Thiocapsa bogorovii: one gene and its partner. The protein of the gene in region 1 binds, or shares a complex with, the protein of each later gene. Links are inferred from orthologs where the notes say so. Each region holds a gene or a part of one and is shown on either strand. Other genes may lie near its edges.

Region 1 (6,858 bases):
AGCCGCACCGCCGCTGGTGACGATGCGTCCGTCTTCTCCGCTCAGAGAGAGGATGCGTTCCGGACGCAATCGCACCCCGGCGTAGTAGTGCTTGAAGAGACCCGTGACGCTCCAATGACTGGTCGCCTCCTGGCCGTCGAGCAGGCCGGCATCGGCCAGTAGGACGGAGCCGGTGCAGACCGAGCAGAGGGTTGCGCCGGAGCGGTAGCGCTCGCGCAGCCAGCGCGCTTCCTCCGGCCAGCGACCGCGCGGATCGCTGTCGGCGGCAAGGGCCAAGTCGGTGACGACGATGATATCGGTCTCGGTGACCGTATCGATGCCTGCGTGCGGGGCGATCGGGATGCCCAAGGGACTCGGGAAGGGTGTAGCACGGGCGGCGAGGATCTGCACATCGAGACGGGCGGCGGCGGCCGGCTCGCCGGTCAGCTCGGACCAGGTCACACCGACCGAGGAGAAGACCTCGAACAGGCCATAGAGTGCAGCCGGCATGCTTTCAGGCAACGCCAGCAGGCTCACGGACACAGGTGCCGGGTGTCGCTCGCGGCTCATCGTAAAATCTTGACCGAAATGCCCCGTTTTTGTCCAGCATGCCTCTGCCGCGACCCGGCGATCCGGAGGATCCTGAGCCTACCCCGCCAACAACGCCGGAGCACAACCATGTCACTGTCACTCGCAGAGAAACCGACCTTCGATCAACAAGACGCCGAAACCTTTGCCGAGCGCATCGGGCAGATCCTCGACTCCGGTGCCGTCGCCGTCATGCTCTCGATCGGACACCGCACCGGGTTGCTCGACCTCATGGCCAAGCTGCCGCCGAGCACCAGCCACCGCATCGCCTCGGAGGCGGGACTGTCGGAGCGCTATGTGCGCGAATGGCTTGCGGCCATGACCACCGGTCGCATCGTCCGGTACGACCCGGTGCGTCGAACCTACACGCTGCCGGCCGAGCATGCCGCGTGCCTCACGCGCGACGGGATCATCGGCAACTTCGCCGTCTACGCCCAGTATGTGACCCTGATGGGCCAGGTCCAGGATCGCACACTCGCCTGCTTCGAGACCGGGGATGGTCTGGGCTACGGCGACTTCCCGGACTTTCACCAGGTGATGTGCGAGGACAGCAACCAGACCGTGGTCGCGCAGCTCTTCGACACGCTGCTCCCGCTGGTCCCCGGACTCAACCGGCGCCTCGAGGCCGGGATCGAGGTCTTGGACGCCGGCTGCGCACGTGGCCGGGCCCTGATCGCGATGGCGCAGCGTTATCCGCGCAGCCGCTTTACCGGCTACGACCTCTGTCCCGACGCCATCGCGGATGCGACGCGCGACGCACGGGCGAACGGAACGGAGAACGTCCGTTTCGAAGTGCGGGACCTGAGCCACTTCCAGGAGCGGGAGCGGTACGACTTCGTCGTCTCCTTCGATGCGGTGCACGATCAGAAAGACCCCCGGGACCTCTTGAGACGCCTCTGCGGGGCGCTGCGTCCCGGCGGTGTCTATCTGATGCAGGACATCGGCGGCTCCGCACACCTGGAGAAGAATCTCGACTTTCCGATGGCATCGCTGCTTTATGCGATCTCCTGCGTCCACTGCACGCCCGTCTCGCTCGGACAAGGCGGAGAGGGACTCGGCACCATGTGGGGTTGGGAGACCGCGGAGGGGATGCTGCGCGAAGCCGGCTTCGCGGAGATCGAGCGGCATGTGCTTCCGCATGACCCGATGAATGTCTGGTTCGTCTCGCGGAAGGGTTGAGTGCGGCGAATCGCGGCCGACTGCCCCGCTCGTGCACTGCCGCCAGCTCGGCGGCGTGCGCGACGCTGCATGCGAGCGCGGAACCGGAGGCTCTACACCCGATGCTGACGAGGGCAGGACCGCGTGCACTGCAACCGCGGCGACGCTGTGCGAGAATCCTCGCCTTGTCGTCGTCGCGAGGTAATGCCGTCCATGCACCCGGTGGCCCTGAAGAAGATGCCGTCTCCGCTCGGTCCGCCGCTGCCCGGTCGACCCGGCGAACGCCTACTGTGGGGGCGACTGTACGGCGCAAGCGTCGCGCTCGCGATCGCGGAGGCCGCCCGCGCGCATGAGGGACTCATCCTGGCTGTCGTGCCGGATGTTCAAGCCGCCGCGCATCTTCGCGCCGAGCTCGGATTCTTTCTGGCAGGGAGCGGGCTTGCGCTGCTGGGCTTTCCGGACTGGGAGACACTGCCCTACGACGTCTTCTCCCCGCTTCCGGAGCTGGTCTCGGAGCGGCTGTTGACGCTGCACCGCTTGCCGGGGCTCGAGAAAGGTGTCTTGGTCGTCCCGGTCGGCACCCTGATGCAACGCTTGCCGCCGCGCGAGTACGTGGACAGGCAGTCCCTGGTGCTCGCGGTCGGGGATCGGCTGGACCTGGACGCGACCCGTCGCCGCCTGGAGCGTGCCGGCTATTCCTGCGTCTCCCAGGTCATCGGTCACGGCGAGTATGCGGTGCGCGGGTCGCTGCTGGACGTCTTCCCGATGGGCAGCGAGGTCCCGCTGCGGATCGATCTCTTCGATCAGGAGATCGAGACCATCCGGACCTTCGACCCGGAGACCCAGCGTTCTCAGGAGAAGCTCGAGCAGGTTCGGATGCTGCCGGCGCGCGAGTTCCCGCTGACCGAGGAGGCGATCTCGGGGTTTCGCCAGCGCTATCGGGCAAGCTTCGAGGGCGACCCGCAATCCAGCCTGGTCTATCGCGAGGTGTCGGAGGGGCGCACGCCGGCCGGGCTTGAATACTATCTGCCGCTTTTTTTCGAGGCGACCGCGACCCTCTTCGACTATCTGCCCGCGGGCGTCCTGGCCTTGGAGTCCGACGCCTGTCGCGAGACCGCAACGACCTTCATTGCCGGCGTCGCTCAGCGCTACGAGCAGCGTCGTCACGACATCGAACGTCCGCTCCTTGCGCCGGCCAAGCTCTATCTCCACCCCGACGAGATGGCCGGGGCGCTCAACCGGCTGTCGGGCGTTCTCTATCAGTCGCACGAGGTGACGGATCGACGCAAGGGGTATGCGGCGTTCCACAACTTCGCGACGAGCACCCTGCCCCCGCTCGCCATCCAAGCGCGCGCGGCGCATCCCGCGCAAGCCTTGCAGGACTTTCTGAGCGCGCCCGAGCGTCGGGTCCTGTTCGTCGCCGAGAGTACGGGGCGGCGCGAGATGCTCGCCGAGCACTTGGCCGGGTTCAACATCCGCGCCCGTCAGGTCGATGGCTGGCAAGCCTTCATCGACGGCGATCTCGACCTGGCGTTGACCGTCGCCCCGTTGGAGCGCGGGCTCGTGCTGGAAGACCGCGGCATCGCCCTGGTGACCGAAACTCAGCTCTATGGCGAGCGGGTGCGCCAGGAGCGGCGGCGCCGAGCGCGCGAGCGCGACAGCGACGCCATCGTGCGCAACCTCACCGAGCTGACCGAAGGTGCGCCGGTCGTCCACGAAGAGCACGGTGTCGGGCGTTATCTGGGGCTACAGACCCTGCAGGTCGGCGGCATGACCACCGAGTTCCTCGCGCTCGAATATGCCAACGGCGACAAACTCTATGTCCCGGTCAGCTCGCTGCATCTGATCTCACGCTACACGGGCGCCTCGCCCGAGAACGCGCCCCTGCACCGTCTCGGGGGCGAGCAGTGGGACCGGATCAAACGCAAGGCCGCGCAGAAAGCGCACGACGTGGCCGCCGAGCTGCTGGATATCTACGCACGGCGCGCCGCCCGCGAGGGCGTAGCCTGCCCTGCCCCGGGGGACGACTATGCCGCCTTCGCCGCCGCCTTCCCCTTCGAGGAGACGCCCGATCAGCTGCGCGCCATCGAGGGTGTGATCGCGGACATGGAAGACGCCAGGCCGATGGATCGGGTGGTCTGCGGCGATGTCGGCTTCGGCAAGACCGAGGTGGCCATGCGAGCGGCCTTCATGGCCGTGCAGGGCGGACGTCAGGTCGCCGTACTCGTCCCGACCACATTGCTCGCCCAACAGCATTTCGAGAATTTCTCGGACCGCTTCGCCGACTGGCCGATCAAGATCGAGAGCTTGTCGCGGTTTCGCACCGCCAAGGAGCAGAAGAAGGTGCTGGAAGGTCTGGCCGACGGCACGGTCGACATCTTGGTCGGGACCCACAAGCTGCTGCAGCCCACTCTGAAATTCAAGAATCTGGGACTGGCGATCATCGACGAAGAGCACCGTTTCGGGGTGCGCCATAAGGAGCAGCTCAAAAACCTGCGCAGCGAGGTCGATGTCCTCACGCTCACGGCAACGCCGATTCCGCGCACGCTCAACATGGCCATGTCCGGCCTGCGGGATCTGTCCATCATCGCCACGCCGCCGGTCGAGCGTCATCCGATCAAGACCTTCGTCAGCCCGTGGAGCGACAGCCTGATTCAGGAGGCGGTGCTGCGCGAGCTCAAACGCGGTGGTCAGGTCTATTTCCTGCACAACGAGGTCGAGACGATCGAGAACCAGGCACAGAAGCTCGAGGCCCTGATCCCGGAGGCGCGCGTGCAGGTCGCGCACGGACAGATGCGCGAGCGCGATCTCGAGCGGGTAATGCGCGACTTCTATCACCAGCGCTTCAACCTGCTGGTCTGCACCACCATCGTCGAGAGCGGTATCGACGTTCCGAGCGCCAACACCATCGTCATCAATCGGGCGGACAAGCTCGGTCTAGCACAACTGCATCAGCTGCGGGGACGGGTCGGGCGCTCGCACCATCGCGCCTATGCCTATCTCATCACGCCACCGACCAAGGCGATGACGGCGGACGCCAAGAAGCGCCTGGAGGCAATCGAATCGATGGAGGATCTGGGAGCCGGCTTCACGCTCGCGACCCATGATCTCGAGATCCGCGGCGCGGGCGAGCTGCTCGGGGACGAGCAATCCGGTCAGATCCACGAGGTCGGATTCTCGCTCTACATGGACCTGCTCGAACGCGCCGTCCAGGCGCTCAAGGCCGGTCGCACGCCCGAGCTCGATCGTCCGCTCAGCCACGGCGCCGAGATCGACCTCGGCCTACCCGCCCTCTTGCCGAGCGACTATCTGCCCGACGTGCACGCGCGGCTCGTGATGTACAAGCGGATTGCGAGTGCCGCCACGACAGGCGATCTTCGGGAGCTGCAGGTGGAGATGATCGATCGCTTCGGTCTGCTGCCCGAACCGGCCAAGAACCTGCTCGAGATCACCGAGCTGAAGCTGAAGGTCCAGCCGTATGGGATCCGCAAGATCGAAGCGGGCCCGGCGAGCGGGCGAATCCTCTTCGACGAGACGCCGAGCATCGACCCCGGCAATCTGATCCGCCTGATTCAGCAGAGGCCGAAGGAGTTCAAGCTGGACGGCAGCGACAAGTTGCGGTTTTACCGGGACATGGCCGAGCCGCAGCGCCGGCTACAAGAGGTCAATGCGGTGCTCCGGCAATTGATGGGGTGACGGCCGCAAGGGGTGGCCGCGTCGGCAACAGGGCCGACGCCGGCCTAGCGGAAAGCACGATATCGCCGACCGGGCTCCGCGTAGCGTCCGGGCGGGGCGAAGGACACACTAAACTCCCAGCCTCAACGCCTCTTCGTCTTCTCGCACTCCGCGCAGATGCCGTAGAGTACGAGCGAGTGATCCTCGATCCGGAAGTTGCGCTCCTCGGCGATCTTGGACTGGCGCTCTTCGATGATCGGGTCGCAAAACTCCACGACCTTGCCGCATTTGACGCAGACCAGATGGTCGTGGTGGTCTCCGCTGTTGAGCTCGAAGACCGACTGCCCGGTCTCGAAGTGACGCCTACACACGAGCCCCGCCCCCTCGAACTGGGTCAAGACGCGGTAGACGGTCGCAAGCCCGATCTCCTCGCCGTTGTTGAGGAGCTCCTTGTAGACATCCTCGGCGCTCAGGTGGCGCTTACCGCAGTTCTCTAGAATGGCGAGGATCGCGACCCTGGGTGCGGTGACCTTGAGACCCGCCTGTTTGATCTGCTCGATTTCCAAATCCCATCTCCCCGTCTGAGGCAGTTCCCGCGCCGCGCGCGGGCCTGCCCGATTCGTCTTCTGATTCGTCGCCACGATGATCGGATCGGGGCGCTGCTGTATCATGCCTGGGTTCACTCCAAACGCGCTGTTTTCAAGACATGCGAAAGTTGGTCTATTTCTCGATCCTCGGCTTCCTGGTCACGCTCGCGATGGGCGGCTGCTCCCGTGACAAAAAGCCCGAAGAGTACCGGGGCTCTGTCCTGGAAGATCTCCCATTTGTCTATAAGATGACGGTGCAACAAGGCAATATCATCACCGAGGAGATGGTCGATCGCCTGGAGCTCGGGATGAACAAGCGCCAGGTCCAATTTCTGTTGGGTACGCCCCTGCTGACGGACTTCTTCCAGACCAATCGCTGGGACTACACCTATACGATCCAGCGCGGGCACGATCCCATGGAGATCCGCTACCTGACGCTCTATTTTCAGGAAGATGATAGCCTTGCGCGTATCGAGGGCGATATTCGCCCGAACCCGGCGCGCGCGGAGTCGAGAGAACCGCAGGAAATGGTCGTGTCTGTTCCCGACTACAAGGAACGCAAAGGTCTGATCACACGCGGTTTGGAAACGATCGGCTTGGAGCCGAAGAACTAGCGGCCGCCCAGGTGAAGAGCCCGGTGCGATCGCGATGCGCCGGCTCAGGTCCCGGCACTTGAATCTGCATCCGTACCGCCTTTGCGCATGACCTTCCCTTCCGATGCGCGTCGTTTACGCGCTTCCTTGGGGTCGGCAATCAAGGGGCGATAGATCTCGATGCGATCGCCATCCTCCAAGACCTGATCTAATTTGGCCAGCTTTCCGAAAATGCCGACTTGGTTGACGGCCAGATCGATCTCGGGACAGCGCGAGAG
Region 2 (4,592 bases), 1.8 Mb from region 1 along the record:
GCGCCCTTGCCTGCAAAACCTTGATGGTCTGCGAGACCGTCCCCTTGGTCAACCCAAGGTATTCGGTCACGGCCTGCGGGGTGTCGGAATAGCGGTTGCAAAGCGCAAGGTAGTGGAGCGCATCCAACTGCACAGGCTGGAGGCCCAGACCCGTGCCCGCCGCACGCGCTTGGGCCCGCAGCAGATTGCAGAGGCGCTCGAGGTGGTCGTGAAGCTCCCTGATCGCGGTCTCCGACATCTTTGCTCAGCCCTCCAGCGAAGTCATGTCTCGAGCTTAGCCGGGAAATAGTATCGCGTCGATACTTTCTTGACAGAACCTCGATGCCGTGCTTTTCTTTAGTCAGTATCGAGTCGATACCAGTGTCCTGACGGACCGATGCGCATCAACCTGCAACACGTGTGCAGAGCCGCTAAAAGCCGGTCCAAAGCCGAGACGGATCCCGGCACACTCGTCTCGATGCCTGATTCATTCCACCCACGAGGAGAGCTCACGATGAACAAGACCCTGATTTCAGTGACGCTGTTCGCAGGCATGAGCACATCGGCCGTCGCCTCGGACCTCATCGACTACCCAGATGCCTACCGTGGCTGGACGCACGTCAAATCCATGACCATCCATCCCGGCCATCCACTCGAGGACCCGTTTCTGGGCATCCATCACATCTATGCCAACGAACCGGCGCTCGCCGGACTACAAGCCGGCACCTTCGCAGACGGATCCGTGCTGGTGTTCGACCAGCTCGAATACCTAACACAAGACCAGGCGTCCACCGAAGGCAACCGTGTACTGCTCGGCGTCATGGTTAAGGATTCGGCGCGCTTCGCCGGCACTGGCGGTTGGGGCTTCGAGGGCTGGGCCGATGACAGCCGCGACCAGCGACTGGTCACGGACGGTGGCGCGGCCTGTTTCGCCTGCCATACCCAACGCGCCGAGCAGGACTTCGTCTTCAGTGAGTGGAGGGACTGAGGTCGCCTCGATCGAGCGACTCGAATCGGCGCCCTTGCGTGCCTGGACGCTGCTGTCGATCCCGGCGACCCGCGCCTCCAACGCACGATTGGTCTTGGTTTCGGCTGCCGGGCTCTGCTTCAGGTTGCCCCAGGCCGCAAGAAGACCGGGGTAGTCGGCTTCCCGTGCGCTCAGCTGGCCTTTGACCTGGGCCTGCGCCGCCTGAAGCTCGGGGTTTAAGGGTGCAGGTTCAGGTTCAATTCACCTGCTGGCGATGGCCGGGAAACATGGATCGGCGCGAGCCGTCGATGTGGTCACTCGATAGCTTCGATTCGATCCCTTTAGGCCCGAGCCCATCGGTTGACACGGCCCAACGCAACGATTTGCGGCCTCCGCTCGGAACGGTCCGCAGGGCGCGACGGGAGCGACCCGCGCGGCGTGGATCCGGCGGGATGCCGAATGGCCGAGACGATGATTGGTCCCCTCACCACCCCCTCTCCAACAACGGCCTCAAAAATCGCCCGGTATGCGACCGGTCGTTCGCGGCAATCTCTTCGGGCGTGCCGACGGCGATGATCTCGCCGCCCCGGTGCCCGCCCTCGGGCCCCAGGTCGATGATCCAATCCGCGGTCTTGATCACATCCAGGTTGTGCTCGATGACGACCACGGTGTTGCCCTGGTCGCGGAAGCGGTGCAGGACGTCGAGCAGATGCTTGACGTCGTGGAAGTGCAGGCCGGTGGTGGGCTCGTCCAGGATATAGAGTGTCCGGCCGGTATCCCGCTTGCTGAGCTCGCGGCTGAGTTTGACACGCTGGGCCTCGCCTCCGGAGAGCGTGGTGGCGCTCTGGCCGAGCCGGACATAGGCTAGGCCGACGTCCATGAGGGTCTGGAGCTTGCGCTTGATGAGCTGCACGGGCGAGAAGAACTCGAGCGCGTCTTCGATGGTGAGGTTCAGGACCTCGTCGATGGTCTTGCCCTTGTAGCGGATCTCGAGCGTCTCGCGGTTGTAGCGTCGGCCCTTGCAGGTGTCGCACTGGACATAGATATCGGGCAGGAAGTGCATCTCGACCCGAATGAGTCCGTCCCCTTTGCAGGCCTCGCAACGCCCGCCCTTGACGTTGAAGCTGAAGCGGCCGGGACCGTAGCCGCGCGAGCGCGCCTCGGGCACGGCGGCGAAGAGGTCGCGCACCAGGTTGAAGAGTCCGGTGTAGGTGGCGGGGTTGGAGCGCGGGGTCCGACCGATGGGGCTCTGATCGATATCGACGACCTTGTCGAAGAAGTCGAGCCCTTCGATGGCGCTATGGGGTGCCGGTTGCAGGCTGGCGCCGTTGAGATGACGCGCGGCGACCGGGAAGAGCGTGTCGTTGATCAGGGTGGACTTGCCAGAGCCCGAGACCCCGGTGATGCAGACGAAGCAGCCGACCGGGATCTCGGCATCGACGGTGCGCAGGTTGTTGCCCCGAGCACCCAGGATGCGCAACTGCCGATCCCGGTCGTTGGGCTTGCGCTGGCTCGGGATGTCGATTCGCAGATCACCGGACAGATAGCGTCCGGTCAAGGACGCAGGCGCGGCGGCGATCGCCTCGGCGGTCCCTTGGGCGACGATCTCGCCGCCGTGTACGCCGGCGCCCGGCCCCAGATCGACGACCAGATCGGCCGAGCGGATCGCCTCCTCGTCGTGCTCGACCACGATGACCGTGTTGCCGATGTCGCGCAGGTGGGTCAGGGTCTTGAGCAGACGGGCATTGTCGCGCTGATGCAGGCCAATCGATGGCTCGTCCAGGATGTACATGACACCGACAAGCCCGGCACCGATCTGGCTGGCGAGACGGATGCGTTGCGCTTCACCGCCGGAGAGCGTCTCGGCGCTGCGGTCGAGGGTCAGATAGTCGAGCCCAACGTCGACCAGGAAGCGCAGCCGGGTGGCGATCTCCTTGATCACCCGCGCTCCGATCTCGCCGCGCTTGCCGGGCAGCTCCAGCTTCTCGAAGAAGCGCAGCGAGTCACCCACGGGCATTGCGGCGACCGCGGGCAGGTTGTGGTCCTCCAAAAAGACATGGCGGGCCGCTTCGTTCAGACGTGAGCCGCCGCAGGTCGGGCAGGGCTGGTGGGAGAGATAACGTGCCAACTCCTCGCGGACCGCACTGGAGTCGGTCTCTTTGTAGCGCCGCTCCATGTTGCGGATGATGCCCTCGAAGGGGCGCACCTTGGCGGCACCCCGCTCGTGTGGCAGCTTGAGCTTGATCTTCTCCTTGCCGGTGCCGAAGAGGATCAGCTGCTGATCCCCGGCGTTCAGCTCGTTCCAAGGGGCCTCGACGTCGAAGCCATAGTGCTCGCCCAGCGTACGGATCACCTGAAAATAGAAGGCATTGCGCCGATCCCATCCGCGCACCGCGCCGCCGGCTAGGCTCAGCTCCGGATGGAGAACCACCTTGGCGGGGTCGAAGAACTGCTCCATGCCGAGCCCGTCGCAGGTGGGGCAGGCGCCGCCCGGGTTGTTGAAGGAGAAGATCCGCGGCTCGAGCTCCGGGATGCTGTAGCCGCAGACCGGGCAGGCGAAGGACGCCGAGAAGGTGATCATCGGCCGCTCGGGTTCGTCGATCGCGGCGATGCGGGCGATGCCTCCGGAGAGCTTGAGCGCGGTCTCGAAGGATTCGGCCAGACGTAGGGCGAGATCCGGCCGCACGCGGAAGCGGTCCACCACCACCTCGATGTCGTGCTTCTTCTTGATGTCCAGCTCGGGCGGGTCGTCGAGCTCGCAGAGATCGCCGTCGATGCGTGCGCGCACGAAGCCTTGTGCATGCAGCTCGCCGATTAGCCGCTGGTACTCGCCCTTGCGCGCCGAGACGACGGGTGCGAGCAGCATGAGCCGATCGCCCTCCGGCAGCGCCATCACCTGGTCGACCATCTGGCTGATGGTCTGGGCCTCCAGCGCCTCGTCATGCGCTGGACAGCGCGGCTGGCCGACCCGCGCGAAGAGCAGGCGCAGATAGTCGTAGATCTCGGTGATGGTGCCGACGGTCGAGCGCGGATTGTGCGAGGTCGTCTTCTGCTCGATCGAGATGGCCGGTGAGAGGCCCTCGATATGATCCAGGTCCGGCTTGTCCATGATCGAGAGGAACTGCCGGGCGTAGGCGGATAGCGACTCGACGTAGCGGCGCTGCCCCTCGGCATAAATGGTGTCGAAGGCGAGGGAGGATTTGCCGGATCCCGACAGGCCGGTGAAGACGATCAGCCGCTCGCGCGGGAGATCCAGATCGATGCTTTTCAGATTGTGGGTGCGTGCGCCGCGAATGCGGATTGTGTCCATAGGGCTGGGAGACCTGCGGCGGTGGGCGGCCAATCCGCGATTATTCCGCAAAGGCCGCTCGAACGCCTCCACCCGTCGCAGAGGATCGCGCGGTCTGCAGCGGATGGCTACGGGCCGACGAATAAGGCTGGCCCCCGTGTCGGAGAAGATGCAAAGGCAGGTGTGGCCGCCGCGTCACCGATCGGCGGGTACTACAGGCGGCACTCAATGTTCGTCATGAAGCTCCAATCGCCGCTCCAAACGTTCCAAGCGGCGTTTGATGTCGTCGACATCCGATTTGCTGCCGTAGACTGCGGCAGTCAGCCCGGCAAGCTGTTGTCCCATTGCCGAGAGCTG

What was found. The genes of interacting proteins can lie anywhere in the genome.
Region 2: the proteins of mfd (region 1) and uvrA are in contact, whole or in part, in a crystal structure (PDB 4DFC), measured with the Escherichia coli proteins. The link is inferred for Thiocapsa bogorovii from one-to-one orthologs.

What each region holds. Positions count from the first base shown.
Region 1 is NZ_CP089309.1:3,857,552-3,864,409, reverse strand. Bases 1,565-5,621 are described here. They hold mfd (transcription-repair coupling factor), read left to right. Parts: upstream 1,565-1,938; coding sequence 1,939-5,421; downstream 5,422-5,621. Other genes in these bases: fur (ferric iron uptake transcriptional regulator), read right to left, coding at 5,544-5,621; LT988_RS17240 (class I SAM-dependent methyltransferase), read left to right, coding at 1,565-1,746. Outside these bases: LT988_RS17245 (GlxA family transcriptional regulator), read right to left, coding at 1-549; more of LT988_RS17240, read left to right, coding at 658-1,564; more of fur, read right to left, coding at 5,622-5,966; LT988_RS17225 (outer membrane protein assembly factor BamE), read left to right, coding at 6,107-6,601; LT988_RS17220 (RnfH family protein), read right to left, coding at 6,646-6,858. UniProt on the Escherichia coli protein: Couples transcription and DNA repair by recognizing RNA polymerase (RNAP) stalled at DNA lesions. Mediates ATP-dependent release of RNAP and its truncated transcript from the DNA, and recruitment of nucleotide excision repair machinery to the damaged site.
Region 2 is NZ_CP089309.1:2,095,021-2,099,612, reverse strand. The notes cover bases 1,231-4,592. They hold uvrA (excinuclease ABC subunit UvrA), read right to left. Parts: upstream 4,257-4,592; coding sequence 1,431-4,256; downstream 1,231-1,430. Other genes in these bases: LT988_RS09515 (hypothetical protein), read right to left, coding at 4,461-4,592. Outside these bases: LT988_RS09530 (MarR family winged helix-turn-helix transcriptional regulator), read right to left, coding at 1-238; LT988_RS09525 (cytochrome P460 family protein), read left to right, coding at 494-967. UniProt on the Escherichia coli protein: The UvrABC repair system catalyzes the recognition and processing of DNA lesions. UvrA is an ATPase and a DNA-binding protein. A damage recognition complex composed of 2 UvrA and 2 UvrB subunits scans DNA for abnormalities.